Regions from separate parts of the Aneurinibacillus uraniidurans genome, predicted to be linked through region 3. Evidence: riboswitches for the same ligand, from Rfam matches in the RefSeq annotation. Region 3 holds a riboswitch; each other region holds the start of a gene.
The links. Region 3 has a riboswitch for cyclic di-AMP ahead of PO771_RS16725 (C40 family peptidase). Riboswitches for the same ligand answer to the same signal wherever they lie in the genome.

Region 1 (7,298 bases), 210 kb from region 3:
AACGACTGCCCTTCATGTGTAATCTGCACACAAGAATGTCCATGATACGTAATTTTCATATTCATTCCCCCATTCTCATTATTTTCCTATCCCATTATTGTAACAGGCTCTTCCACTACAAACAAATAGAAAGAGCCAATACACCCTCATTCCCCACCGTTCATAGGATAAAGAGATGATACATGCACATCCGCATGTGCATAGAAAAGAAAGGGTGAGCGGGTCATGTCGCAACTACTGACGCGTGTACAGCGCGTTTCTGACCAGCAACTTCCCCAAAAGATTGATGGTCTGTTCCCGGAATCCATTGCTCGCCAATATGGACTTCGCGGTTCCCAGACATATGAAGTCGTCTATGGGCTTGCACGAACTCGGATGACACTGGCTCCCGGTACTACATCCTTAACCTTTAAAGAGTCAGCCGCCCATCCCCTACATCTTTCATTCGGAACTGCGAAGCTTGGTCTGCGGTTTGAACCGGATGAAAAGCGTTTCGTCATTGGACCGCTTGTTGGTGTGCTCATCGCCGGGATGTCCCCAGGCCCTGAAGGTCCGTTCGGCAATATTACTGATTTTTGCCGCGAAGTCAGTCAAACGTGTCGAGCGCGGGGGGGCATTGGCTTTGTATATACACTCAGTCAAGTGTCCGCCGAAACGAATAAACTTGAAGGCTGGATGTACCGGGATGGCCGCTGGGTAAAACAAGTATTCCCGCTCCCGTACTGCTCTTATAACCGCATCGGCTCACGGCGGGTCGAGCGCAAAGAAGAAACCCAAACACGCCTCCATCTTCTCAAACAAAAAGGTGGGCTCTTCTTTAATGAACAATTCCTTGATAAATGGATGATTCACCAGAAACTCGCTGAAAATCCTGATGCTTCCCGTCTGCTCCCTCATACAACAATCTACAACGGCGCTTCTTCCTTGCAAGCCATGCTTACACGACATTCTTATGTATATATGAAGCCATCAAGCGGGAGTCTTGGACGCGGAATTATTCGAATCACACAGCAAAATGGGGAATATATCTGCCAGTATGAAACAATAAACGGAGCAGCCACCCGTCGCTTCCGCACATTCGCTGCGCTGCACCAAATGCTCAAACCACGTCTCACCGGGCGTCTCTATCTGGTTCAACAAGGACTGCACCTGATTCGCTCCCACGGCGGCCTAGTAGACTTCCGCGCTCTGGTGCAGAAAGACCGTACAGGAAAATGGGCCATCACGTCCATTGTAGGTCGTACTGGGACACGGCAAAGCATTGTGTCTAATGTCGCACGCGGCGGCACCATGCTTCCACTCACCCGGGCTCTTGTCGCCTCTACGCTACCGACATCCATGCAAGTAGCTGTAGCAGGTACCATTCGCCGCCAGGCACTGGCAGTAGCCCGCTTGTTCGAACAAAGTATAGGGGGACACTACGCCGAACTCGGCATTGATATCGCTGTCGAACGCACAGGCCGTGTCTGGCTTCTTGAAGTAAACTCAAAGCCATCTAAAACAAATGATGCGGTCGCCAGCCCAACCCGCAGCCCACGGCCATCGGTGACCCGAATTGTCGACTACTGCTTTTACCGGAACGGATTTGCGGTACAGGCACGAAAAAAAAAGAGGAGGTCTACACAATGACAACTAAGAATGCCACCCCTTATCTTGGGATTCTGGCTACTCCAACTACACGCACACCACCTTTTCCTGAACGATCTTACTATGCCTATCTCGCACAGGCAGGCCGTAAAATTGGATTGCCTGTCTATGTGGTACTACCAAACAAGATCGATTTTCAGACCAAAACCGTAATTGGCTACCACTACACAAATAAAAAATGGGAGCTAAAACGGCTTCCACTTCCCTCTCTTGTGTATGATCGAGTATCCAACCGTAAAAAATACTTGTCTGCGATCCGCACACTTAAATCAATCCCATCCATTACGTTTCTTGGCCATGTACTCGGTGACAAACTCCGCAATCATAACCATCTAATCCAGCATTCCGGCATCGCTGCCTTTATGCCACCAACCGAACTGATTACATCCATCCAGGTTGTCAAACAGATGCTTGCCTCCTATGATGCGATCGTCATCAAACCCATGCAAAATTCACTGGGCATTGGTGTAATGAAACTCACATCCAAAAAAGACACACATCGAGTAGAAGGTCGGGACTTCCGAAACAAAATTTTTCGTCGTACGTTTCCCAACCGGGCCGCCCTTCTCATGTGGGTACGCAGTCAACTAAAAGTAAAAATGATTGTCCAGCCATATTTAACTCTCTCCTCACCAGAAGGCGTGCCATTCGACATTCGCGTACTCGTCCAGAAAAACGAAAGCGGCCAGTGGAGCGAAACCGGGCGAGCCGCACGTGCAGGCGTACCGAACGGGCTGACATCGAATTTGTGCGGCGGTGGACGCGCACATTCCGTCCCGGAATTCCTCGGTAAACATTACAGCAACGAACAACTCGCTCAAATCGAACGAGACATCAGCTATATCGCTCGAGAACTGCCACCCTTTCTTGAGAGCCGTCACGGCCGCTTAGTCGAACTTGGCATTGATGTCGGTGTTGATCGCGATGGAAAAGTGTGGTTGATCGAGGTAAACTCCAAACCAGGGCGGGCATCATTCCGCCGCATCGAAAACGGTGCCTATTATCGCTCCGTTCGCCTTAATCCGTTAAAGTATGCCTATTACCTTAAGTCGCGCAAAGGTGCCGGATCATGATGGGGGCGCTTACGACCGCCCGAGTATCGATTGACCCGCTACAGCGAACGTGGTATCTGCACCTTCCGTCAGGTCACGTACCGCATGCACTGGCAGCAAACAAAAAACTGACGATTCGGTTAGGCAGCTGGAAAAAAACGCTCACCATTACGCAAAAACGGCCAGACGCATCCGTCATTCAAAGCCGGATTCGCATTCGACAACAGCCAGATATGACACCATCAATTGGTCCCTTTGTTGGAATTCTTACTGTAGCAGGAAAAGGATTATTCCGGGGGGTTCAAAGCAACTTTATCGATATTATCGAAGCCGGTCGAAAGTTCGGGGCACTCATCTATGTCATTCCCGTTGAAAACATCGACTGGAAAACACTCACGGTCCGCGGCTATTTGTATCATAAACAGAACAATAAATGGGTAAAAGAAACCCTGCCGCTGCCGCATGTTATCTATAACCGAATTCCAAATCGGGCCTATGAAGAAAAAGAACATGTAAAGACAGCACTAGACCGCCTGACCGCTCTCCCGCAAGTTACCCTATACAATCCACACTTTTTTAACAAACGACGGCTATTTACTATCCTACAGCGCGACCTAGATGTATCTGGCTATTTGCCACAGACCGTCCCGCTTGCTTCTAAAGAATCACTGTTTCATATGCTTGACTTGCATCCATTCGTCTATGTCAAACCAGTTAACGGCATGGCTGGCAAAGGAATTTATCGTCTGCAAAAAAATACGCGAACTTCGTTTATGCTACAGTACCAGCTCAAGAAATCAACGGTAAAGCAGATATTTACGAGTCGAGATATGCTATGGAACTTTCTGTCCCCGCGCCTTGACGGTCCCTACTTGATCCAACAGGGAATTCATCTCGCCACGTTTCATGACAAACTATTCGATATGCGTCTACTTGCTCAAAAAAACGGATATGGCGAATGGCGCGTAACCGGCATCGGCATTCGGCTGGCGGGCAGCGGCCGCATTACAACCCATGTACCGCAAGGCGGCTCGATTCAGTCACCATACGCTATTTTACCAGCCGCCTTCCCACGCTCCTCCCCAGCTGACCTGTTGAAATCGATTCGACGCGTTGCTCTAATGATTGCACGCTCTCTCGAAAAAGAGTGGCCAACATTAGGCGAAGTATCCATGGACATTGGAATGGATAAGCAGGAGCGCATCTGGTTTATCGAAGCCAATTCAAAACCAGGAAAATTCGATGAACCTCATATTCGCAAGCTGTCTCTGCGCCGCACAATCGAATATGCCCAATATCAGTCTCGTTTTATCCGCTCGAAAGGAGGCGTACACCATGTCCACACGAAAGCTTGATGCAGACTCATTCGCTCGCAATCGCCATCGGCTGATCAACTTCATCCGTAAAAACGGGGATAAACGCATCACCAGTCAAGCGATTCACTGGCTTTCTTCTCTTACACCGGAATCACTCAGCCAGGACGGAGCGATCATTCTTGTCCATATCAAAAACAAAAAAATGCTCGGCATACTTGCCACAGCCGATTATGGGCGCAAGGAATCATTTCTCGTGGTACGCACCGATGTGCGGGAAAGAGGTCTGGGCAAACATCTAACCGAAACGGCCATTACTCAGCTCGGGAAGCTATACGCAAGAGTGGCATTCGATAACACAGCTAGTCTGAAAACGTGCCTATCTGTCGGTATGGTCGGATTCTCCTGTATTACCGGGGTGACAGGCAAACCTACCCTCTGGCTTGGAGCAGGTGACTGGAGGAGGGGGGATATTGAATCCGTATGACTTCAGCGATCTGTCCTCTTATTGGCGTTCTGACATACCGGCATGGTTCATTTCTGGCAGGTAGTTCGTACTGCGCACAGCTTACAGAAGTAGCCGATCGTCACAAATGTGTACTTATCGTATACAGCCCAACTGATATCGACGAAGCACACGGGACTGTTCAAGGCTTTCGTTACAACACACATACAAAAAAATGGGCCCGCGTACAGACGCGCACACCAGATATTGTTTATGACCGCTTTAGTTACATGAGGCGAGATGCCCTACGTATATACAGTGCATACCGCAGCAAAAGTCGGATGCGATACGTTAATAACCGGTTCGCTCACAAATGGAACGCGCACCGTCATTTTAGCCATCATCCGGAACTTTCTCGTCATCTGCCTGTGACAGTCTCACTCACGTCCGGAGCACTTGGGAAGCTGACTAGACGCTTCCCTCTTTTATATGCCAAGCCAGTCAATGGCTCCGGCGGCAAGGGGATTCTACGTATCCGGCGGCACCAGCAACGATTTGAAATGGTAGGACGCAGCGGCAAAGAAGGCGTGATTCGCCACACTGCTCATTCGCTCGAAGCGGCCGAACGATATGTACTGACATGGGCACAGCAGCAAAAGCAAACCTTCGTCCTCCAACAAGGATTGTCTCTTTCTCTCATACCCGGCATGATCTGTGATAGCCGGGTCCTTGTCCAGAAGGACGTATGCGGACAGTGGTGCATAACAGGTATGGTCGGCAAACAATCCCCTGACCGCCTTGTGACCTCCAACCTGCGAAGCGGAGGGAAAGCGACATCTATGTTAACATTACTTACTCGACGGTTCTCAGCGGAAAAAGCAGAATCCATCATGCAAAGTATGCAGCACATTAGCCTACTACTCGCCTCTCATATCGAATCCCGGTTTGGTAATTTTCTGGAATTCGGCATCGATCTTGGAATTGATACAAACGGCTACGTCTGGATTATTGAAGTGAATCCAAAACCAAACCGAGAACTCTTTCGCCTCGCCGGACAGCATGACACATACAAATGTGCCATCGAAGCTCCCATTTTATACGCACTATCTGTATTAAAGATGGAAAAAACCTGAATAAAAACCGTCTGTTTTTTCATAAACAGGCGGTTTTTTCTTATTACTCAGGCTAAATGAGGATCGCTGTCCATTCCATTGGAAATACCGCCATTGGTTAACTAATGTTCTCTTTCTTTCTTTACGTTAAGGTATAAAAAGTAACAAAGAACATGCCAAATCCAAACACACCATTGTTTGGAACGGGGGAACCTTTATTGTTTTGGGGTTAAATCACACGATGTGATCGGGCGCCTTTCGACCGAACCCGTCAGCTAACCTCGTCGGCATAATAGGAAAGGGAGAAAATAGCTTGAATACATCGATGAAAAAACTCGCAACAGGAATTCTAGCAGGCGTAACGCTTGCTAGCGGTCTTCTGCTTCCGGGGCAAGCAGAAGCGGCTTCTATTTCCGCAAAATTCGGACAAACTGTGAATGTATCCAACGAAAATGCCAAAATTGATAGCATCATTCGTACTGGTAAAAGCCTCATGAATCACAAGGCACAGTACAGCCACAACTACCGTCCACCAAAATATATGGATTGTTCCCAGTTCATCTATTATATCTTTGGCAAGAACGGCATCAATATGCAGACACGTGATGATGATCGCCAGGTACGCCTTGGTGAATACGTGCCAAAGAACAAACTTCGCAAAGGCGATCTCGTTTTCTATAACTCTAATCAAGGCAAGCGTGATGTGACACACGTAGGTCTTTATATTGGAAACGGTCAAGTGCTGCATATGTCCAACCCGCAAGATGATGTCAAAATCAGCAGCCTAAACAGCAGCTGGCACAAAAAATACTACCTGACTGCCCGCCGTGTTATTAACTAGAGTGCTATATCTATGTGTAAAACATACGAAAAGGCAGACTCGCTTCATTATCGATGCGAGTCTGCCTTCTTCACTTGTGCTAATTCCGTAAAATACGAAACGATTAACTCCACATGATCTAACAAAGTCCAGCCCCTTTTCTCCAATTCCGCCTGTTCACGACGATGAAACGGCTCGCCCTCCTCACGAATGATACGCTGCCAGTCTGCTAGCTGCTTGCGTTCGGACATAGATAGCTGATCCTCAATCGATGTACAAATAAAAGAACGACAAATGCCGGTCTTAAACCGTGGATCGAGACCGCATCCCCGTCCATCTTCAAAGAATTGACAAACTGCATAAGCCAGCCTTTCATCCGTCGCCTGATAGATGGTGCGCGGTGACTGCAGCAAGCGATGATAGCGTTCAACCGGCGCCTCATCCTCCCCTGCCTGCTTTTCATAAAAAAGTGCATCAATGCGTGCCCCAGTAATAATTTCATATTCGCATACCGTATTGTCTGGATGACTGTACACTTGATTAAGAAAAAAGTCGGTCTGGCCGGATTCGATCATCCGATAGATCTCAAACAACGTAAAAACTGGCTCGTAGGCGCAGCATCCGATATGCGAGAGACTAGAAGAACGACGCTGAAAGTGCGGCTCAGGGCAATTCCGACAGACTACCGATAACAGCTGCTTGGCTTCTTCATCCCATTTAAGAAACCCAGATGATTGACTCATGAAGATCCTCTCTTTCTGTCCATTAGCCGAACACTTTGTATCGGTAGCCATCATATCATCCGTCAATGATTACTGACAAGAGCATGCTCCATTCCCTATCACACTAAAGACTGGGATTGCTGACCACGCAGCCACTTCTCGAACTCCTCCATAGCAAGCGGGCGGG
Region 2 (7,298 bases), 1.1 Mb from region 3:
CAAGCGAAGCGACTGGACCGCGTGTAATCGTTTGTTCCGCTCCACTAAGCGTTGTAGCTGTTACAGCTCCGTGAATCGTTTGCGGTGATCCTTGAAAAATGAGGAACAGCGCAACGAAAAACGAGAGTGGAAGAAGAATTCGTGTAATGGTGCGGGTGAGATCAACATAGAAGTTACCCAAATCATCCTTGCGCCCGGAAAGCCCGCGAATAAAAGCGATCGCTACGGCAAGGCCGGTTGCTGCCGAGGTAAACATCGGAAATGTGATCGCAAGCATTTGTGAGAAATAAGAGAGGCTGTTCTCTCCGCTGTATGCCTGCCAGTTTGTATTTGTGATGAATGAAGCTGCTGTATTAAAGGCAAGTGCGCTCGGCATATTGTCGATGCCATCCGGGTTAAACGGCAAATATTTTTGCAGGCGCAGTACAGCATACATCAGCAGAAGCATAATAAAATTACTCAAAAGTACAGCCAGGGTATACGCTTTCCAGCCCATTGACTCTTTTTCGGTAACACCCATGAGTCGATAGATCAATCGCTCAAACGGTCCAAAGACGCGATCAAGCGCAGTTTGGTTATAATCAAATGCATTTACAAGGTAGCGCCCCATTGGTTTTACTAGCAAAAGAAAAATTGCCAGCGTAATCGCTACCTGTACAAATCCCATTGTCATGTAGAATTCCTCCCTTACGCTTTCTCGCAAAATATGGTGAATCCGAAAAACGAAAGAAATGATACAGCAAATAGTCCAACCGTTACAAAATCATTGAACAAGCGTGATCCCTCCTTTCCTGAAAAATGGAATAAAAAATAGACCGACAATATCTCCTTCTCCATCAGAAAATGGCATGCGGAAACGAGCGCTGTAAACGCGCATCCTGCATGATCAATCTGATAGAGAAAAAGCATCATCGGTCTACCGAATGCCCATCCGTGCCTGGCACGGACCTGCATCAAGTCCCCCTGTTCTTTTTTGCTCTAAATAATAAGCAAAGAAAAAAAGACCTGCAAACAACTTGAATAAATGGTTTGATTTACCTTAAAAAGGCAACAAAAAAACCATCCTCAATAGGCGGTCTATGACCTCCTTCGCTTTAGCCGACGAAGTTAGCTGACGGGTAGGATGGCGAAAGAGTATTCTCATCCCTCTCTGCAAAAGCAGAGATTAACCCCAAAAGATTGGTTCCTCCGTTCCCGGCGCGCCGGGACTAGGCCGAATATGCGGTTGCTTCATGTGCTTAATTATACGAGCGGACTCGAATAAAAATAAAACCGTGAATATGAGGAAAATAGGAACAAAAGCAATGATTTAGGCGGAAAAATGAGGATAAAATACTCGCAATCAAATGAAATCTCTTTTTTTTAGCGTTTTTTATCACTTTACAAAGTTCTAGCAGCGGGAGTAAGATACTACCATCATTTTAATACATATATCGTTAGATCGCTGAGTCCCGGATCGGGAACGGGGGAACCAACTGTACAAGATAGATATTTGTACACGGGGTGAATCGCGGCAGAGCCGTGTAGGGTGACTTTTCACATCCGAATCCGACAGCTAACCTCGTAAGCGTATGGGGAGGAATTAGAGGAATGGGGCAAGTAGTAAAAAGCCACATGGAGTCGACAATTAGTGAGGCATACATTAAATTTTTGCGCGGTATACTTGGCAGAGGACCAAAAGAAACTAAAACATACATTATTCGCGATATGGTAATTGTTCGCTTAAAAGATGTGTTAACGCAAGAAGAAAAGGCATTAGCTCATACAGAACGGGGACGTCCGCTGGTGAAGCAAATGCGGCGGATTCTTCGCGAGACGCACAGCGTACAGACGGAAGAGATCATCTCGACCATTACAGGCTGCCAGGTTATTTCAAGCCACAGTGATATTAGTACAAAGCTTGGGGAGCAAGTTGAGATGTTCATATTAGATTGCGATCTAGAAAAGAAATGCAAAGTCAAAATGGAATAGAATGGAGGCCGTCCGAGTGAGGACGGCCTCTTTTTTGCTGCATCTTCTAGCAATGACCGGCTGTGCATATACTTAGCAGGGGAGAGGAGGGGACAGATGAAGCGGCGAAAAAAACGTTCGGTGCGTGCACCAATACCGTCACGTTATATGTTTCTTATCTCTCTTGCCGTTTTTCTCGGATTATCAATTCAGACGTTCTATTATATCGAGAAGAATCTTGAGCCGGTTATTCGAGATATTGCTCGTGCCCGTGTAGAGCAGATGGCGACGAAAACACTTCATGATGCGATTAGTGAAAAGATCGTAAAACAGACGAATTTTAAAGAACTTGTTCAGGTACAAAAAGATAAAAACGGAAAGATACAAGTGGCGTCATTTGATTATAATCGTTATGCGCCTATTGTAGCTGATGTTACCGAAAATGTCGGGCGCACGCTAGAAAAATTAGAACAAACACCAGAAAAAATTCCACTTGGGCAGGCGTTACGAAGTAATTTGCTTGCCCAGTATGGACCGGACATTCCGGTCACACTTGTTCCATATGGAAGCTCCCATGTAGAGCTGAAGCCAGAAGTAAAAGAGGCAGGTATTAACATGGTGCTTGTTACCGTTTATGTGGTTGTTCATACGAAGATTAAAATTGTGATTCCGTTTACGACAGAGCCTACCTCGCTTACGATGGAAATTCCGATCTCGAATACATTGATTGTAGGGGATGTCCCACAGTTTTATTATGATGGTAACGGGAAAGCTGTTGGAAGTGAGGTCCCTGGTGCTGTACCGCCTGCCATTCCCCCTGTTCAAATGAATGTCAAAAACGAATAATAGTAACAATTTTGTAACAATTAACCCCCGATATTTATTAAATTTCTCGCATTATTTTTGTAATATTATAGAAAAAGGAGGGGGAATATGGGAGGAGTAGTAAGTAATTGTGAATATCATATGTCACAAGATCGGAAGCAAAGTTTATTGCAAACACTTTTAGAGTATGCCTATTGCGAACCAAGTAGTCTTGTAGAAGAATGCATGGAACGTACAGGAATTTCTCACTTGTTTGAACTTGAAAAATTATGTACAGAGCTGAAATCCGAGCGTAAGCTGTATGATTATTATATTTATGACGATTACCGACGAATCAAAGTAGCTCTTTATTAAAGGGCTATCATAATCCCCTAGGAATCATTTGGAAGGTATTACTTTTGGTACACCGAGCATGGATATTCATGAAACTAAATTTTGAATAGATGTTTAACAAATGGGGATAAAGGGCATACTATACAATAGTAGCATGAAAATTTTCTCTCTCTTTCTCCCCCTATACATTCGCCCCTGCCGGAAAAATGGCAGGGGCGCTTTTTTATGCCCGAAGCAGGTCAAGAAAACGCTGTTCCGGTGTACGAGTATCCTGTTTCCAAGCCTCCGCAGGTTCATCTACGATCAGGCGACCTTCATGCAATAGAATAATCCGATCGGCTACAGCCAGTACATCGTGCAGCAAGTGAGAGGAGAATACAATCGTTTTACCTTGTTCCCGGCAGGTGAGCACTTGCTGTTTCCACTCCTCTACCCAGAACGGATCAAGCCCATTACCTGGTTCATCCATCAAGAGGATGTCCGGATTGCCAAGCATCATCTGAGCGAATAGCAGGCGCTGCAGCATGCCGCGTGAAAAGGCAGCAGGTTCTTTATCCGCCGCGTGCGTGAGTCCTGTCATAGTTAGTACACTATCGACTTCGCCCCGGTCGCATCCTTTCAAGTCAGCCAGATAGAAGAGCCAACGACGGGCACTTACACCAGGTGGGACATGAATGGCATCAGGCATGAAGCCGGTGCTGTTGCTGGTAAGCCCACTAATCGTACCACCATCTGCGTGAAGTGTGCCGGCCATCATATGAAGCAAAGTGCTTTTACCTGCGCCATTGCCGCCGCACAGTGCGACACAAGAGCCGGATGCAATCGACAGGCTCAAGGGTTCGAGTGCGGTCTGAGGACCGTATTTTTTCGTAATTTGTTCAATGGTAATCATGAAGCATCATCCTCTCCCGCGTCGTATGCGTGCTGCTGCAAAATGAAGTGGAGTAGCTATATACAGAAGTATAATGATGGTTGCTGTCGCAATCCCAGCAGCGGAGTTAAACCACTGCTCCCAGTAGTAGAAGGCAGGGCCATAAATATAGCCATCCCCCCGCCAGAATACGGAAGCAACTCGGACGGCTTCCACTGGATTCAGCACAAGTGCACCAGCCAGAACTGGCTGCTGTGCCGAAGTTGGAGCAAAAGGCAGGGCGACCATGAGAACCATGCTGTATACATAAACAGAAACAAACCAGATTAGCAGGCTAGCTGCAACGGCACCAAGCCGACTTTGGACCCTTCCCCCGATCCAGAGACCAATCGCACTGCATATGCCGCACAGAGCAATCCCCATAGCGAGGAGTGGAAGTGTGTGTGAGACGGTAGCTCCAGGTAGAAGAAACAGACCGAGAAGCTGAGCAATTCCAAAACCGACGAGCAATGTCAGCAGGAATGCACCGAATAGCCCGAAGAATTTGCCCAGGATATAGCAAGCTGGTGGCAATGGATATGTGCGCAAAAGTCCGGTCATGCCGTCGTTTCGTTCCGATGCAAGCGAAAGAGACGCAATGGTAAGACTCATAAGTGGCGCGAGCTGGAGCATGAGATTCATCTGGGATGCTGCCTGACGGGTGAAGCCGGACGCATCACCACCAGCGGGCATTAGGCGAGCTTCCCAGATCAGCATGAACATGTTCAGCAGAGCGAATAAGACAGCGAATGCTGCCAGCCAGCGGCTGTGCAGCAAGGTTCGCAGTTCATAAGCAGCAACGGCTGCTAGTTGTCGGAAAACAGTTGGCTGTTTCATTCTTATTGATGGGCCGGTTTCATATCGCTCTGCTGCATTTGGTGTTGTCCGGTTTCACCTTGTTTCATTTGACCGTGTTTCATGCCTTCCATCGGCATCATGTTGCCCTTGTCCATTTTCCAGTCATGCTTTTGTAGGTCAGTATAACTCATTACCGTGCCTGTCCCTTTTTCTTTTATAAAAGCATTAGCTGCAGCAGTGTCTTTAAAAGCATGTACGCCATAGCCCATTGGTGTCGGAACGGTACTTGCAAGCACATACGATGCATTTTCAAGCTTCAACCAGTCTTTAGATTGATTGTCTTGAACGAACTGAGCGGCAATTTTGTCTTCTTTATGTTCGCTTTCATATTTGTGAAGACAACCAAGGTCATCGAACTTTAAAGCTTTGCCGTCTTCTGTTACGTATTGGGCAGCATAGCCGTTGTTTTTAATCGCCATATGGCATTGAGCGCATGTATCTACCTTTTCGTCAATCGGCTGCGGCTGTGCTTCTGCCTTTTGGCCGCAGGCTGCCAGGATCGCTACTAGACAGAAAGAAAGAATGCTTAGTAAGAATCGTTTTGTCATGTTTGTTCCTCCTTAGTATTGTAGGTAAAAAATTATGAAGTGGTTGGTGGTAAAAGCAACGGGTAGTGATCGAATGTTCCATCGGCCCCGGTTAGCTGTTCGAGCAATTGTTGAAGCGGACTCGCATAAAAAATCGCCAGCAGCGGGTTCTGATCCATTGTCTTCAGCATGTCGTCTGCCATGCGGTATGGACTGTCTCCGATCTGGTCTCCATTTAGATCAAATCCACTGTAGTCATCCCAGTAGTTCCCTACTTTGTTCAAGCTCCATACATCCGCTGGCCATGTCGCTTTACCACCAATTGGGCGAACATTGCCTGTAAAAACATTGCGGGTTAGATGAGTATCCAGTACGTTGCCAACACGCTTGACGCCAATTGCGTTCTCTGCGATGCGATTGTTGCTGATGGTCACACCATCGGTCATGTCAAGCGCAAGTCCGATTGAGTTGCGTGTTAACTGGTTGTTGGTGACAGTTGCGCCGCGCGCATCATACAGAAACAGGGCATATCCCTGACTGTTGCGCTGACCGGAAAAAGTGTTCCCTACGATTCGTGTGTTTTCCGCATCCATGACCATTGTCCCGATCGTACTATTCGTAGCTTGATTATGTTCCAACGTATTGCGGTCAGAGAACATGACGTGGTAGCCGTAGCGTGAGTTTGCTACAGAATTGTTGCGAACGATATTGTCATACGTACCGTCAAAATAAACACCGTCTTGCATGTCATACATGTGATTGTTTTCTAATATGTGTTTTCCTTTATTTGTTAACTGGATTCCGTTTCCCCGCTGAGGGAGTGGAATGTCGTTACGACCTTTGATGGTGTTAGACTCAGCTTTTGACCCGGTGCTATGATCAAAATGAATCCCAAACGCATCGGTCTGAATGGTATTGTTACGCAGGATGACGTGATTGCCCGAGACTTTGATTGCAGCGTCGAAATTGGCTACTGATTCTCCTGTCCCACGGATGGTCAGGCCCTGCACCGTTACGTTATCCGCTTCAATAAGGAGTACGCTTCCCTCGTGGTTGCCTTCTAGTACGGCACCTGGCTTAGCAAGAAGCGTGACAGGTTTGGTGATACGGATGGGTCCTTCATATGTGCCGGCGGGAAGTGTTACAGTATCTCCAGGCTTCGCGGATGCAAGCATGGAGGAAAGTGATGGTGCTGCCTGAGCGTGCACAGGTATTCCTGCAAGCAGGGCGCACATCATCAAGATAGCAAGCCAGTAGGTGCGAATACGGCATCTCCTCCGTTCATCATGTGAATTCGTTTACAAGCATACCAGAGTGCAGTGAGAAGCAGGTGAAAAAAATGTGAGGAATTTTTCACAAAATGACGCTGCATTTATGATGTGATAAGATGGCTGGTATTATAGGAAGAAAAGGGAGGAATCGGATATGAGAATGGTTGATATCATTGAAAAGAAGCGAGATGGAGGCGAGCTCAGTCCGGGCGAGATCGAGTTCGCAATCAGTGGCTATACACGCGGCGAAATACCGGATTATCAGATGGCTGCCCTAGCGATGGCGATTTTTTTTCAAGATATGACTTCGACAGAGCGGGCTGAACTGACGATGGCGATGGTACGCTCGGGGGATCAGATTGATCTATCCGGCATTGAAGGCATTAAGGTCGATAAGCATAGCACAGGGGGAGTCGGGGATACAACTACGCTTGTTCTGGCTCCGCTTGTCGCATCGGTCGGTGTTCCGGTGGCGAAAATGTCTGGACGCGGTCTCGGGCATACTGGTGGTACAATTGACAAGCTTGAATCCATTCCTGGTTTTCATGTGGAAATTGACAACGTTACGTTTAACGATCTCGTAAATCGTAATAAGGTGGCAGTCGTTGGACAGAGCGGGAATTT
Region 3 (7,298 bases):
CAAAAATTGGCGAACATGGGTATGGATTTATCATCGATCAAACAAGGAAAGCCATTGTTCATCCTACGATAAAAAGTGGTGATGCGATCCCTGAACAGACTATGGGAGAGCTCTTTAAAAAGGATGAGGGTACATATATAGGTAACGAGGATGGAGAGCAAAAAGAAACATTTTTTACAACGAATACGACTACAGGATGGAAAGTAGCTGGCACGATAAAATTAGCAGAGATTCAAGAGAGTGTTCAAGGTATTTTCTTTACTACGGTTGTTACGATTATCGTCTCGCTGCTGTTGGGAGCTGTTGTGACGTATTGGGTGATTCTTTCCATTACAAGACCGCTCAAATTGCTAAGTGATGCTTCGGATAAAATCAGCAAAGGTGATTTAACAGAGAGAGTTAGTGTGAACGCTAAAGATGAGCTTGGTCAACTGGGAAATCACTTTAATCATATGGGTGAATCCTTACAGACAGTTGTACACCAGGTAAAAGAAAGGGTAGATCTTTTGGCGGTTGCCTCCGAACAATTAATGGCAAGTTCTCAGGAAACAGCTAAGGCAACGGAGCATATTTCTGGTACGGTTCATGAGATCGCGGTTGGATCAGAGGAGGAGGCGAGAAACGTAGAGGGGATGTCAGCAACGATTGCTGAAATGTCTGATACACTTCAGGAAATCGCTCAGCATACGCAGACGACCTCTGTATCGATGACCAAAACTTCTGATATAGCATCTAAAGGAAATGAAACCATTCTTACAGCCGTTCAGCAGATGAACTTCATTCAAAACTCGGTTGATGAGTTAGCTACTATTATCAAGCATTTACATGAAAGTATCGATCAAATTGGAAATTTTGCCGGGCTGATTACAGATATATCAAGTCAAACAAACCTTCTGGCTTTGAATGCTGCTATCGAAGCAGCGAGGGCGGGAGAACATGGACGAGGATTTGCTGTCGTAGCGGATGAGGTTCGAAAGCTGGCAGAGCAATCCTCTCAATCAGCCGGCAGTGTTACAGGATTAATTGATATGATTAAAACTAAAATGGATACGGCTTTACGTTCGATGGAGAATAGTAGGAAAGAAGTAGCGAAAGGGATGGAAGTTGTCGATGATGCTGGAGCCTCCTTTACGCAAATCTACCAATCGATAGATGAAGTAAGCAATGAAATTCATGAAGTTTCCGCTTCGGTTCAACAGATTACAGCAAGTACCGAGCAGTTTGTGGCGTCCATTCGCTCTGTAACAAAGACAGTAGAAAAAGTATCAGAAGGTATTAATGAGGTGTCAGCTAGCACGGAAGAGCAATTAGCTTCGATGGAAGAGGTGTCTGCTACGGCAGCATCCCTGGCTAAAATGGCGGAAGAACTTGAGGAGATTGTAAAACAATTTAAAGCATAGTGTGCAGATAAAAACCGCTACCTGATCGTTTATCAGGTAGCGGTTTGCTGTGTCTTACGTCTTATAGGTAGCGTCGAGCTTCTATGAAGCGCTGTGTATACCAGGAAGAGTCTAAGTTTGTGATTTGAACAGGTCTGCCCGGGGCAACCGCATGAATGAATTTATTATTTCCAATGTAAATTCCTTCATGGTACCCGCTGTGAGAATTCTCGGAGCGGAAGAATACAATGTCCCCTGGCTGCAAGTCTGACTTACTCACCTGTGTCCCTTGCTGCAGTTGGCCAGCTGGTCCTGTAGATAAGGTAATGCCAAAATGTTTGTATACATAATAGGCGAATCCTGAGCAATCAAAGCCAGTTTGTGGAGAGCGGCCCCCATGTGTATAGTTGACACCGAGAAATTGCTCCGCGTAGGCTGCAACTTGCTCTCCTTGTCCCTGCTGCCCCTGTGAGGCCGTTGCAGACGATGGGATTGCGGAGTGGTGGTGAGAGCGATGGTGAGAATGGTGATAGGTTGCTGCGCTTGCATTTGGAATAGCTACATTGCATATACCTGTCACGAAAGCACTAGAGAGTACGACAACAGAAACGACTTTTTTAAACATAAAGAAAAATTCTCCCTTTCGTATGCCGCCGAGGTTAGCTGCCGGGTTCGGTTGAAAGGCTTCCCGATCGCAATTGCGATTTCACCCCAAGAAACGGTTCCCCCGTTCTGGTTTCCCAGATTAGGCACTCATTTAATTTCAACTTACATTTTTACAATAACGAAAAATTACGGGGAGAACATTAGGCCGTTACTGGTTATGTATCCATCATGAGGAAAGGGAAAACTTTTTACGTCATGATCATACATTGATCATATTTTTGCGATAAGCTTGCGTAGATCAGTTTGCCGTATTTTGCGAAAAAAGATCTTCCTGGTGTACTATTAACGTGTACCCATCGGAATTTTATGCACGTTATGATGCAAAAAGGAGATCTGTTATGTCGACGAACAATAATCTGAAGTTAACTGCCTTATCAACGAAGGGAGGTTGTGGATGTAAAATTGGTCCTATGGATTTGGCGCAAGTACTTCAGCGTTTACCTAAGACCGAGCCGCATCCGAATCTGCTTGTTGGTCTGGATACGAGTGACGATGCCGGAGTATTTAAGATTTCAGACGATCTGGCACTCGTGCAAACACTCGACTTCTTTACGCCTATTGTGAATGATCCGTATTCATTTGGACAGGTTGCGGCAGCGAACGCCCTCAGCGATATTTATGCAATGGGAGGAAAACCGCTTACGGTTATGAATATCGTAGCCTTTCCTATCCACAAATTGGACAAACAAGTTCTTGCGGAAATTTTGCAAGGTGCAGCTGAAAAAGTGCGCGAGGCCGGAGCGACTCTCGTTGGCGGCCATTCGATCGATGACAATGAGCCAAAATTTGGTCTTGCTGTAACGGGGCTCGTTCATCCAGATCATGTGAAAACGAATGCAAATGCCCAGGCGGGAGATCAGTTGATTTTAACAAAACCGATCGGGGTCGGCATTTTGACAACAGCGATTAAGAATGATCGGCTTCATGAAGAGGAGATTGAACGTGTTACGAAGGTTATGACCACTTTGAATAAAGTGGCTGCGGAAACAATGGCGAATTATACCGTACATGCATGCACAGATGTTACGGGCTTTGGTCTGCTTGGACATGCACTGGAAATGGCAAAAGGCAGTCAGGTTGGGATTACCATTGAACGATCTAACGTACCAGTTTTGCCCCGTGTACGTGAGTTGGCTGAGAGTGGGTGCATGCCTGGAGGTACGAAAAATAATTTTGCACATGTTGAAAGTTCGGTGCAGTTTGCAGATGATCTTGACGCGATCGATCGGTATGTTTTGTGTGATGCGGTCACTTCAGGTGGATTATTGATTTCGGTTGCGAATCAAGACGCGGAGAAGCTGCTAGAAGCATTGGTGCATGCTGGCGTTGAGGCGAAACGGATTGGATATGTGACGGATGAAAATCCAAGACGCATAACCGTTTTGTGATAGGGGGCGCACTGCATTGTTTCAAGATATAAACATTCAGGAATTACTTGAACGACATGCTAGAGGGGAGCTTATGCTAGTCGATGTTCGTTCTCCTGCGGAATTTGCAGAAGCTACCATTCCGGGAAGTGTGAACATTCCTATTTTTGATAATGCGGAACGGGCCGAAGTCGGTACACTCTATAAGCAAGTGAGTGTGGATGCCGCGAAAGAACGTGGGTTAGAAATTGTTTCAAGTAAGCTACCTCGTTTTATTAAACAATTTCAGCAGTATGATTCTCAACTGGCTGTTTTTTGTTGGCGGGGAGGCATGCGAAGCAAAACAACGGCGACGTTACTTTCGCTTATGGGCATACGTGCTTTACGCCTAGCTGGAGGAGTACGGGCCTATCGGAAATGGGTAGTCGAAAGGCTTGCGCAATACGATCTTCATCCACGTGCGGTTGTTCTGGGAGGAAATACAGGCTCTGGAAAAACGCATATTCTTCACCGCTTAAAAGAGCAAGGTTATCCGATACTTGATCTGGAAGCAGCGGCCGGGCATCGTGGTTCGATTTTCGGGGAAATTGGATTGCAATCGAATAATCAGAAGTCTTTCGATGCCTTATTATTGAATCAGCTTGAGGAAGTGAAGGATGCTCCTTATGTAGTGCTGGAAGCGGAAAGTCGACGAATCGGTAAGATTTTGCTTCCTGAGTTTATCATGCAAGCTAAAATTAGCGGCGTCCATATCATCGTGCAATTACCGCTGCATGAACGTGTGCGGATTATCATGGAAGACTATCGTCCCGAGGAGCATAAAGAGGAGTGCCTAGGGGCTTTCCTAAAAATAAAGAATCGAATTCATACCCCGGTCGCAGCGGAAATTGAACGTCACCTCCTGAACGATGAATACGAAGCGGCGATTCGCTTATTAATTGAGTATTATTATGATCCACGCTATCAATATATGGAGCGGATGTATATAGAAGAGCCTATTCTCATTCAGGCTGACTGTGTGGAAGAAGCTGTTGAAGCGGTGAAACGTCATCTGAACCTCTCTTTTTCAGTTTGATTTCAGATTTCCGTGGTAAAACATTAATGTGATACAAATACGTATAGATTGTTTCATTACGGAATGGAGAGGATACGATCATGAAAAAGAAAATGGTTATTTTGTTTGCGACTTCTATTGTAACAGCTTCCATGCTAAGTGCTTGTGGAACGAGCACGAAGCAGGCTGACAGTTCTTCGGCTCCTGCTACAACATCATCAAGCAGTCAAGCATCAGCTCCGGCTGCGACATCATCAAGCAGCCAGACTCCTGCTCCAGTTGCGAAAGCTGCGAATAATCAGGCTCCTGCTGGAAAAACAGTAGAAGTCAAAGTCATGGCAAAAGATTTTGAGTTTGATAAAAAAGAAATCCGTGTCAAAAAAGGGGACAAGGTAAAAATCACCCTGATGAGTGACGACGGTGGACACGGCTTCGAAATTCCAGACTACAAGGTGAACATTAAAGGAAACGGAAGCGCAGAGTTTGTCGCAGATAAAGCTGGTACGTTCCAATATGACTGTTCCGTGATGTGCGGAAGTGGTCACGATAAAATGACTGGAAAATTGATTGTCGAATAACGCTGTTCCGAAAAGCATGGACAAAATGATGGCTTGCTGCCTGATTTTGTCCATGTTTTTTTAATTTTTTTATAGTTGTAAACGCTTTAATCTGAAATATAACAACACGAGATAAATCTTATCTGTTATAATACAAACAATAACAACGATGAGGTGATACATAATGAATGCAAAGCCAAGTAAACTTTCGCGTTGCGTTAAAGCAAACGTTGTACTTCCACCCGATACGCAACATCATTACACGCTGTTCGGGGGCCGACTGATGCAGTTGATTGACGAGGTGGCGGTATTGTCTGCTACGCGTCATGCGAGACGGCCATGTGTAACAGCCTCCACAGATTCCGTCGATTTTCTTTCTCCTGTACGAGTGGGAGATTCCATATGCCTGGTTGCGTATGTTACGTGGACAAGTCGGACTTCGATGGAAGTATTCATCCGCTCTACAGCCGAAGACTTGATGACAGGGGAACGCCGGATTGCAGCGGTATCGTTCCAGACGCTTGTGGCCGTAGATGATATGGGAAAACCAATGCCGATTCCGGGTGTTATTCCGGAGACGGAGGAAGAAAAGTATTTATTTAAAACTGCACCGGAGCGGGCGATTGCACGCAAAACGCACCGGGAACAGACGAAAGATCTGATTGAGAATCTGACACACATTAATACGAATCATCTGGATGTGAATGAGCAGTTGTACGGGGTGGTAAACGGATAGTGGATAGTTGATGATAACATAAAGAAAAGCATCTACTGAGCAATAGGTAGGTGCTTTTCTTTATATGAATTAGTATTTTATAGTAGAATCGAAATGGTTATATGAAATAAAAATAACAGCTAAAGTGGTGGGAATTATGGAACAGATTATAGAAAAACTACTTATGTTAAGGTGATGAACGAATATGGATGAATGTACCGAGTTATCTGAGATAAAAGCACACATAGAGCGCCACGAAATAAGTTTAGTGTTCATTAAAATGGCGAATTGCGGAGTCTGTGATGTTGTATTTGAGAAGACAGAGAGATTGCTTCAAAAATATCCGCGGGTCAAAAGCGTTGCGGTATCCATTGAAAAAACGCCTGCGATTGCAGGAGAATTTCTTGTATTTACCGCACCAACGATTTTGTTGTTTCTACACGGAAAAGAAGTTTTACGTCAATCAAGGTTTGTTAGGTTTGAACAATTGGAAGAAGCGCTGGATCGAACGGAAAGCATGTGAGCTTTCCGTTATTTTTTTGAAAAAATCCAATTTAATATTACCTCTTATTGTATATATAGTTTAAAATAGTAAAAAAGCACTTCTCCTGTTCTGACGATCAATATTAGGAATGGGAAGGTGCTTTTTTTGCTTGAAAAGGCTAGCGTTGATACAGGCAGACACTCTTTTGCATATTGTGAAAGTAAAAGGGGGATGGACATGACAATTACATGGGATTGGCTTGTACAGAAAAACTTTCGCCTAAATGACGCGAACTTGCACCCGACTGTCCGACAGAAAGCGTGGGATGCTATTTTCGCGTTATGGCAGCAAGGGATCTACGTTCTCATCGCACAAGGATACCGCTCAATCGCTGAACAGAATGACTTATATGCACAAGGACGGACAAAGCCAGGGAAAATTGTGACGAATGCAAGAGGGGGGCAATCGTACCACAACTACGGTTTGGCGATTGACTTCGCTTTGTACACAAAAGACGGGAAAGACGTGACATGGGACGATAGCAGTGCTGAATGGAAGCAAGTGGTGCAGGTGTTTAAATCGAAGGGATTTGCCTGGGGCGGTGATTTCAGGACGTTTAAGGATACGCCCCATTTCGAGATGACATTTGGCTATCGATATAGTCAGCTTCAAAGTGGACAAGTACCCGCACGCCCGACAGCGGCTGTCGTAATTCCTGAACCGACGAAAGTGGCATCAAATGCTTGTAGTATAGTCGTTAATGGTGCGAAGTTAGATGCGAGTGGTATTCTCCGCGACGGTGTTTCGTATTTGCCAGTGCGGGCAGTGGGCAATGCGGCAGGAGTTACGGTTGGATTTGCAAACGGGAAGGTTATGCTCGGTACGAGTGTACTACAGACGACCCTCGTGATTGGGGATACGGGATATGCACAGGGACGGGAGATCGCACAAGTGCTTGGTTATGTGATTGACTGGGATCAGAATACACGTACAGTAACACTAACAAAAGGAAAAAGATAAGGAGAGGCCCCGCTGAACATTATGTGCAGCAGGGCTTTTTAGGTTCTTCCATGACC
Region 4 (7,298 bases), 1.1 Mb from region 3:
TGGCTCAGGAGATCGCTTCTTCTTTCTCACAGATGGCCTGTTTGATATGTTGCCGCTTTCATTTGCTGGAGAAGGAAAAGGATCATTCCGTTCTACGGTTGAGATGCTTGAGCGAATGGCATACAGCAAGGAATGCAGTGATGATGCGTCAGCGATTTGTCTGCAGATCCGATAGATAGATGATAGATAGATGGAGTGTAATAGGGGGGATACGCATGCGGGAGCTGCAGCTTGTCTGTATCAGGAAACAGGAGCTTCCATTCATACGGGAACAAATCCGTATATTCATCCAGGAAACAGTAACCGATGATAACATTTTGCTAGAGATTGCTGTCAATGAGGCCATTAATAACGCAATGCGGTATGGAAACAGAGGAGAGCATAGGGCGGTGACCATTCGGCTGCACAGCACAGGGAAGCGTCTGATGGTTCGGGTGCGGGATGAGGGAGAAGGGTTCGAGGGGAATGAACGATTGCAAAGGCTATCATACGCGCATTATTCTACCTCTGAGGAATTATATAAAGAATCAGGACGAGGTCTCTATATTATGAAGAAAGTAACCGATTATATAAAATATAATCAAAAAGGTAACGAGGTTATGCTAGTGAAATATACAGATTCATGTCGGAAGTCAGTTTCTGTACGGAATGACGCACTCGTTGCCTTAGGGGATAATGGCTAGAAGAACAGGAGGGAAAATTGCTTGAATATTAGACAAAAGCTAGTCATTGCAAATCTGTGTATTGTCGTATTTATGTTGGCTATGGCAGGATACTCCAATGTTTCGTTAGTACGAATTAATGAAAATGGCGATACAATGTATCATAACCGGGTGGTTCCCATATCGCAGCTTGGAGTGATTGGTAAATATGCGGAAAATACACGGGTGAATATGTTGTCCTCGGTTGTCTTTCAAAAACCAGAGCTGACAGATAAGGCCGAAGCAAACCTTGTACAAATTGCTAAAATTATGAAAGAATATAGTAGTAGTAACCTAACAGAAGAAGAAAGAAATATATTTACCCGCTTTACTACTTCCTGGACCGAGTTTGAAACGATTGTGCGCAACAATATAAAGCTTGTTAAAGCAGGCAAGTATGCAGAGGCACGAGCTGGGTTGCAGAAGGGAGGCGCACCATTCGGCAAAGCAAGTGAGGAGCTTGCGAGCCTGATGAAGCTGAATGAACAAATAGCGGAACAGCTTATGAATCAAAACGAGGAATCGTACCAGTTTACTCATTTTATTCTGATCGTTTTAAGTGTAGTATCTGTTCTTACAGCAATCGGGGTGGCGCTGGCATCTGGCACAGTCATCTCGAAACCACTGCAAAAATTGGCAGAGCAGGCTAGACGGATTGCAGAGAATGATTTAACGGTAGAAGACATAGAAGTAAAAAGTAAAGATGAGATTGGTCAGCTATCTAACTCTTTTAATCAGATGAAGAAAAATCTGCATGCTGTTGTGGGCGGTGTATATCGCGGTGTAGAAGAATTGTCAGCTACGTCGCAAGAAATGGCTGCTTCAAGTGAGCAGGTGAGTGCAGGGGTTCATGAAGTAGATAATAGTATTCACGAAGTAGCGACTGCTGCGGAAGCAGGAAGTCAGGCGGTGGTGGATGCTTCCAAAGTACTGTTAGAGCTCTCTTCTCTGATTCAGATTGCGAAGGATAAAGCGAACAGCGCGGCCGAGAACTCTGATGAGACGCTACGTACAGCTGAAAATGGCAAAAATATTGTAGCCGATACGGTGCGACGCATGGAAAGCATTCAGAACCGAACGGCAGAAACAGAGACATTAATTGCTACCCTGAATGAGTACTCCAAGGAAATCGAACTGATCACTGATACAATTACACAGCTTGCAGCTCAGACCAACCTGCTGGCGCTGAATGCGGCGATTGAAGCAGCGCGTGCTGGGGAAGCAGGAAAAGGATTTGCTGTGGTGGCAGATGAAGTGCGCAAGCTTGCGGAGCAATCGAATGCAGGAGCGGTTCAAGTGGCTGAGCTTGTACAAAAAATCTCCGAAAGTACGCTTCGAGCGGTTACTGCAACCCAGCAGAGCCGAACAGAGGTAGAAGAAGGTACGGTCATTGTGGCACAGGCGGGAGAAGCGCTATCTGCTATTTTACGGGCTGTATCCGCTACTGAGAAAGAAGTGCGCAGCATTGTCGCAGTAACGGATGAAGAAGTAGCTGGCTCTGATAAAATTATCGAATTGATTCATTCTTTGGCGACAATTGTGGAGAATACAGCCCATCATGCGCAGCAAGTATCCGCTACGACAGAACAAGTGTCTACATCGATGGAGACGATTGCGGCTAGTGCGGAACAGACAAGCGCGATGGCAATTGAACTGCGTTCGAGAGTGGACCAGTTCAAAATGTGAGAACAGGAGAGGAGTGTCAGTTGTACATATGATAGAAGATATTGTATTAGCTAACCAACAAGTACATGTTACACTGCGGGGCAACATTTATGTAGAACAGGCATCCTCTATTCGCGAGCAATTGCTTACCTATATGGAAGAGGGCCATAAAAATTTCATGATTAATGTTGCTGCTGTAGACTATATTGATAGCTCGGGGCTTGGCGTGCTTGTGGCACTTCACAAGCGGACGCAGCAGGTAGGCGGGCAGCTTACGATTCAAGGGCTGCGCGGAGTTGTCAAAGAGTTGTTTGAGCTGACGCGGCTTACCAAAGTATTTACGATTGTGTAATTCTATACAAGCATGCTCGCTGTTACAAGCGAGCATGCTTTTTTTATGCGGTTGTAAAACTATGAGGAGAGGGATACGATTGGGGGTGGAGGAGAGAAATATGAATACAAAACAAAAGAGAAAAGCAGGGATCGAAGCGGCTGTTGTGGGATTAGCTGGAGCACTGCTGTTCATGCTGCTGTATATTCCACTACCCTGGATTCTTGGACCGCTTACCGCTGTGATGGTGTGGAGACTGTCTACTGGACGCACATTGTATTGGTCGACTGCTTTGCGTTCATCCGGGCTGCTTGTACTTGGCTCTATGCTAGGGGCGGCTTTTACACATGAAACGGTTGTACAGATTATTCAGCAGCTTCCATATATGGCTGTTTCTACAATCGCTACGGTTGTGTTTAGTCTTTCACTCGGAGCATGGGTAGCATATCGAACGGGTCTTACGCTGCCGAGTGGTGTGTTTGGTAGTGTACCGGGCGGGTTATCACAGATGCTTGTCCTGAGTGAGGAAGTCGAAGGAGTAGATGCGACTGTAGTCGCATTTATGCAGACAATTCGCGTCATGAGTGTCATTTTTGCCGTTCCATTTCTGACGATCCATGGTATAGGAGTCGAACAAGCTGTGCCTATAGCTTCTAGCAGTGGGGGAACGGGTAATATAGACGGTTGGATGTATGCTTTGTATGCGGTGATTGCGCTTGGAGGAGCATGGATAGGCAGAAAAATCGGGCTGCCGACTAGTGTGCTTACCGGACCGCTGTTAGCAACGGCATGTTGTGCTATTTTTTATAGGCCTGTTCCACCGCTACCGCATACGATTATTTTGCTATCCCAGTTTGCGATCGGTGTTCATATTGGTTTGCAGATGAAGCCGCATATGCTTGGAAACGTTAAAAAGCTGGGCGGATATACGATAACAAGCAGTTTGCTGCTCATTTTATTTTCGTTACTCGTTGCCTGGCTGCTGACAAAAGTATCGTCGATGACGCTTTCCACTGCATTTTTAAGTACTGCTCCGGGTGGAATTGCTGAGATGGGAGTAACGGCGGCGATGGTCCATGCTGACCTGTCGATGGTAAGTGGGTATCAACTTTTCCGGGTCTTTTTTGTGATTTTTGCCGTTCCTCCGGTGCTTACCTGGTGGATGCGCCGCCTGCAAAAGCAGAAAACAAGCATATTATAAATAAGTTGCAAAAAAAAACCTATAAATATGTCTAAATTTTGAACATTATCCAGAAAAACTTCTTTTTTTCGCCAATATTCGATAGAATAAGAGCGTTGTTACGAGAGAGAAATAAAGGTGTGAAGTTACAAAAATTTACTTGCCGAATTCACGTACTGTGAAGCGGGGGAAAGTATTTCTTTTGGGGTGAATCTGCGCATGCGGACAGAGACCTTATCCTCTGAACCCGTCAACTAACCTCGTAGGCTCGAAGGGAGTAAATCGTTCTTGAAAAGAAAGAATTTTTGGTCTTTTTTACTTGCCGCCTCTATTACAGTCACTGGTCTATCTTTATCATTTGGAGCTGAGACAGCGTCTGCTGCTTCGACAGCGACACTTGCTTCAAAAGCGAAAAGCCTCATTGGAATACCGTATAAGTTCGGAGGCACAACACGTCAAGGATTTGATTGTTCAGGGTTTTTAAATTACGTATTTAAAAGCGAGAACATTACGCTTCCGCGTACAGCAAGCGGGATGTATCAAAAGGGCACGCCGGTTTCACGTTCAGCATTGCGGACAGGAGACCTCGTCTTTTTCAAAACATCGCGCAGCGGAGGGATTTCTCATGCTGGTATGTATATTGGCAATGGGAAATTTGTACATTCCGCAAGCAGCAGCGGCGTATCGATTAGCAGTCTCAATGATAAGCATTATTGGGCTAGTCGTTATGCGGGTGCGCGTCGCGTGAATTAACATCCATACATAACTTTCGCAAAGAACTCTCAACTGCAAATGTGCGGTTGGGGGTTTTTTTATTCCCGGTAATCGACGTCATCGGCTACGATTAAAATATCGACAAAGCGGGTATTTTTCATGATTCGGTTTATGATGGAGCCTTTGATGATTTCTTCCCAGCGGGAGCGGGCAGATTGCCCAAGGACCATCTGGGTAATGCCTTTTTCATTCACGAAGTCGATCATGATTTGTTCGGGCTTTTTTCCTCCTAACGCTCGAATGTGAAATTCTGCACCGAGGTCACGCGCGATTTGTTCCAGCTCAAGATGCTGTTTGCGAGTTGTTGCATTGAGACGATCAACCGGAGCGAGTGGAATAGTCAAAATGTACAGCTCGCATTTCAGGCGGCGGGCAATTCGCCAGCCACGGCGGATCAGGCGTTCAGCATTCGGTCGGTAGTTGACGCAGACAAGAATTTTTTCGTTTGCGCCTTTCATTAGTTCAATGCCTCGCTCAAGTTTGTATGACTCAAGCCTTTCGTCGACATCGTCGGCTACTTCTCGGAGTGCAATCTCTCGCAGGGCGTTCAGATTGCCGATGCGGAAAAAGTTATGGAGCGACTGCTCTACTTTTTCGGGACGGTAGATTAGACCGGATTTTAGTCGCTCGCGCAGCTTTTCTGGTGAGGTATCAATCAGTTGTACTTCATCTGCCTCACGTAGAATCCAATCTGGAACCCGTTCCCGCACTTTGACGCCTGTTAGCTGTTCGACGGTACAATTTAAACTTTCGAGATGCTGAATATTGACAGCGGTTAGGACATTAATGCCAGCTTTGATCATTTCCATTACATCTTCATAGCGTTTTTGGTTTTTTGTGCCGGGTACATTGGTGTGCGCCAGCTCATCAATGATGACGTACTGGGGATGACGAGCGAGAATGCCTATAAGATCGAGCTCTTCTAACTCTTTTCCCTTGTAGGAAATAGTCTGAAGGGGGAAGAGCGGCAAGTTTCCAATCTGACTGGCTGTCTCGCTACGGCCATGTGTTTCCACCAATCCGACAATAATATCCACTCCTTGGGTAAGCAGGTCATTGCCCTCCCGCAGCATTGCATACGTTTTTCCGACACCAGGAGCAGCTCCGACAAAAATTTTCAGATGGCCCCGGCTTTCTTTTTCAATCAATTGCAAGTATTGTTCTGGTGATTTTCGCTTCATCACATATAACCTCCAACAGCCGTCTTCCTGCAGCAGGAAGGCGGCTGTGTGTACTTATTTAATAGAAGAAAGAAGGTCCTGATTCAGAGCTAATACGTTCACACGAGGTTCTCCAAAAATGCCAAGTGAGCGATTTTCCGTGTGAGCATCCACAAGTTGATTCAGCTTCTCTTCCGTGAGACCTGTTGCTTTAGCAATACGAGGAATCTGTGCTCGGGCAGCGGCAGGTGACAGATGCGGGTCAAAGCCGGAACCAGATGTCGTAACGAGATCGGCCGGGATCGAAGACACAAGGGCCGGATTGTCTTGTTGAACGGTATGGATTGCCTGCTTTACCGTTTTGACGTAGTCAGGGCTTGCAACGGCGGCATTAGTAGCCGCTGATGCCGTTGGATCATAGTTTGCCGCCGATGCACGCGGATGGAACAGCTTCGGCGATGTGAAGTTTTGGGCGAGCAGTTCAGAGCCGACGATATGTCCATTCTCTGTTACGAGACTTCCTTCAGCTTGATGCGGGAACAATACTTGAGCGACTGCTGTTGTGGCGAGTGGATAAATCAGCCCACACAGCAGCATGAGAATAAGCGAAGTACGAAAAGCCGTCCATACAGATGTCATGTGAATTCTCCTTATCATTCGCCTGCTACAGAAGCGTGGCGAGAATGAGATCAATTGCTTTAATACCGACGAATGGGACAAGAACACCGCCTACTCCATAGAGCAGAAGATTGCGTGTTAGCAGTCGGTTTGCGTCCATTGCTTGATACTTTGTGCCGCGCATCGCAATCGGGATGAGCAGCGGGATGATCACAGCGTTGAAAATGAGTGCCGAGAGAATCGCGGATTGCGGTGATGCGAGATGCATAATGTTAAGCCACTGAAGCTGTGGAAGAGCCAGAATGAACAAGGCTGGAATAATCGCGAAATATTTGGCGATATCATTGGCGATTGAGAATGTTGTCAGTGAGCCGCGTGTGATCAGCAGTTGTTTGCCAATGGCGATGACGGACAAAAGCTTGGTTGGATCAGAGTCGAGATCGATCATGTTGGCGGCTTCTTTCGCAGCCATCGTACCGGAGTTCATGGCGAGACCAACATCGGCTTGTGCGAGAGCAGGTGCGTCGTTTGTGCCGTCTCCGGTCATCGCGACTAATTTGCCCTGCGCCTGTTCTTTTTTGATGGCGGCAATTTTATCTTCTGGTTTTGCTTCTGCGATGAATTCATCTACACCCGCTTCTTTTGCGATCGTAGCGGCGGTAAGTGGATTGTCGCCGGTACACATAACGGTTTTGATTCCCATGGCTCGCAATTCCGCAAATCGTTCTTTCAAGCCTGGTTTCACCGTGTCTTTTAAGTAAATCAATCCAAGTATGCGATCATTAAGGGCAACCGCAAGCGGTGTTCCACCTGCGCGAGCGATCTGACCGGCTTTTTCATCGAGATCAGGTGGGATGATACCGTTCTGA

Region 1: another riboswitch for cyclic di-AMP. It lies ahead of PO771_RS15675 (C40 family peptidase); the one in region 3 lies ahead of PO771_RS16725 (C40 family peptidase).
Region 2: another riboswitch for cyclic di-AMP. It lies ahead of PO771_RS02955 (Na-translocating system protein MpsC family protein); the one in region 3 lies ahead of PO771_RS16725 (C40 family peptidase).
Region 4: another riboswitch for cyclic di-AMP. It lies ahead of PO771_RS02925 (C40 family peptidase); the one in region 3 lies ahead of PO771_RS16725 (C40 family peptidase).

What each region holds. Positions count from the first base shown of each region.
Region 1 covers NZ_CP116902.1:3,131,157-3,138,454, forward strand. Annotated here, with positions in the region: gene PO771_RS15645 (metal-dependent hydrolase) at 1-59, opposite strand, end outside; gene PO771_RS15650 (YheC/YheD family endospore coat-associated protein) at 226-1,629, shown strand; gene PO771_RS15655 (YheC/YheD family endospore coat-associated protein) at 1,626-2,720, shown strand; gene PO771_RS15660 (YheC/YheD family endospore coat-associated protein) at 2,717-4,054, shown strand; gene PO771_RS15665 (N-acetyltransferase) at 4,035-4,499, shown strand; gene PO771_RS15670 (YheC/YheD family endospore coat-associated protein) at 4,496-5,590, shown strand; cyclic di-AMP (ydaO/yuaA leader) riboswitch at 5,734-5,874, shown strand; gene PO771_RS15675 (C40 family peptidase) at 5,883-6,410, shown strand; gene PO771_RS15680 (hypothetical protein) at 6,458-7,132, opposite strand; gene PO771_RS15685 (putative bifunctional diguanylate cyclase/phosphodiesterase) at 7,231-7,298, opposite strand, start outside.
Region 2 covers NZ_CP116902.1:575,330-582,627, forward strand. Annotated here, with positions in the region: gene kdpA (potassium-transporting ATPase subunit KdpA) at 1-667, opposite strand, end outside; gene PO771_RS02950 (hypothetical protein) at 688-954, opposite strand; cyclic di-AMP (ydaO/yuaA leader) riboswitch at 1,082-1,225, opposite strand; cyclic di-AMP (ydaO/yuaA leader) riboswitch at 1,433-1,584, shown strand; gene PO771_RS02955 (Na-translocating system protein MpsC family protein) at 1,591-1,971, shown strand; gene yunB (sporulation protein YunB) at 2,068-2,796, shown strand; gene PO771_RS02965 (hypothetical protein) at 2,884-3,129, shown strand; gene PO771_RS02970 (ABC transporter ATP-binding protein) at 3,332-4,000, opposite strand; gene PO771_RS02975 (ABC transporter permease) at 4,007-4,855, opposite strand; gene PO771_RS02980 (nitrous oxide reductase accessory protein NosL) at 4,858-5,424, opposite strand; gene PO771_RS02985 (right-handed parallel beta-helix repeat-containing protein) at 5,457-6,611, opposite strand; gene PO771_RS02990 (pyrimidine-nucleoside phosphorylase) at 6,829-7,298, shown strand, end outside.
Region 3 covers NZ_CP116902.1:3,338,541-3,345,838, reverse strand. Annotated here, with positions in the region: gene PO771_RS16730 (methyl-accepting chemotaxis protein) at 1-1,400, shown strand, start outside; gene PO771_RS16725 (C40 family peptidase) at 1,462-2,004, opposite strand; cyclic di-AMP (ydaO/yuaA leader) riboswitch at 2,013-2,141, opposite strand; gene selD (selenide, water dikinase SelD) at 2,384-3,433, shown strand; gene mnmH (tRNA 2-selenouridine(34) synthase MnmH) at 3,450-4,487, shown strand; gene PO771_RS16710 (cupredoxin domain-containing protein) at 4,568-5,044, shown strand; gene PO771_RS16705 (acyl-CoA thioesterase) at 5,208-5,759, shown strand; gene PO771_RS16700 (thioredoxin family protein) at 5,944-6,261, shown strand; gene PO771_RS16695 (M15 family metallopeptidase) at 6,460-7,242, shown strand.
Region 4 covers NZ_CP116902.1:565,784-573,081, forward strand. Annotated here, with positions in the region: gene PO771_RS02900 (SpoIIE family protein phosphatase) at 1-175, shown strand, start outside; gene PO771_RS02905 (ATP-binding protein) at 216-683, shown strand; gene PO771_RS02910 (methyl-accepting chemotaxis protein) at 705-2,387, shown strand; gene PO771_RS02915 (STAS domain-containing protein) at 2,416-2,718, shown strand; gene PO771_RS02920 (AbrB family transcriptional regulator) at 2,819-3,898, shown strand; cyclic di-AMP (ydaO/yuaA leader) riboswitch at 4,029-4,160, shown strand; gene PO771_RS02925 (C40 family peptidase) at 4,166-4,630, shown strand; gene PO771_RS02930 (universal stress protein) at 4,690-5,832, opposite strand; gene kdpC (potassium-transporting ATPase subunit KdpC) at 5,887-6,450, opposite strand; gene kdpB (potassium-transporting ATPase subunit KdpB) at 6,476-7,298, opposite strand, start outside.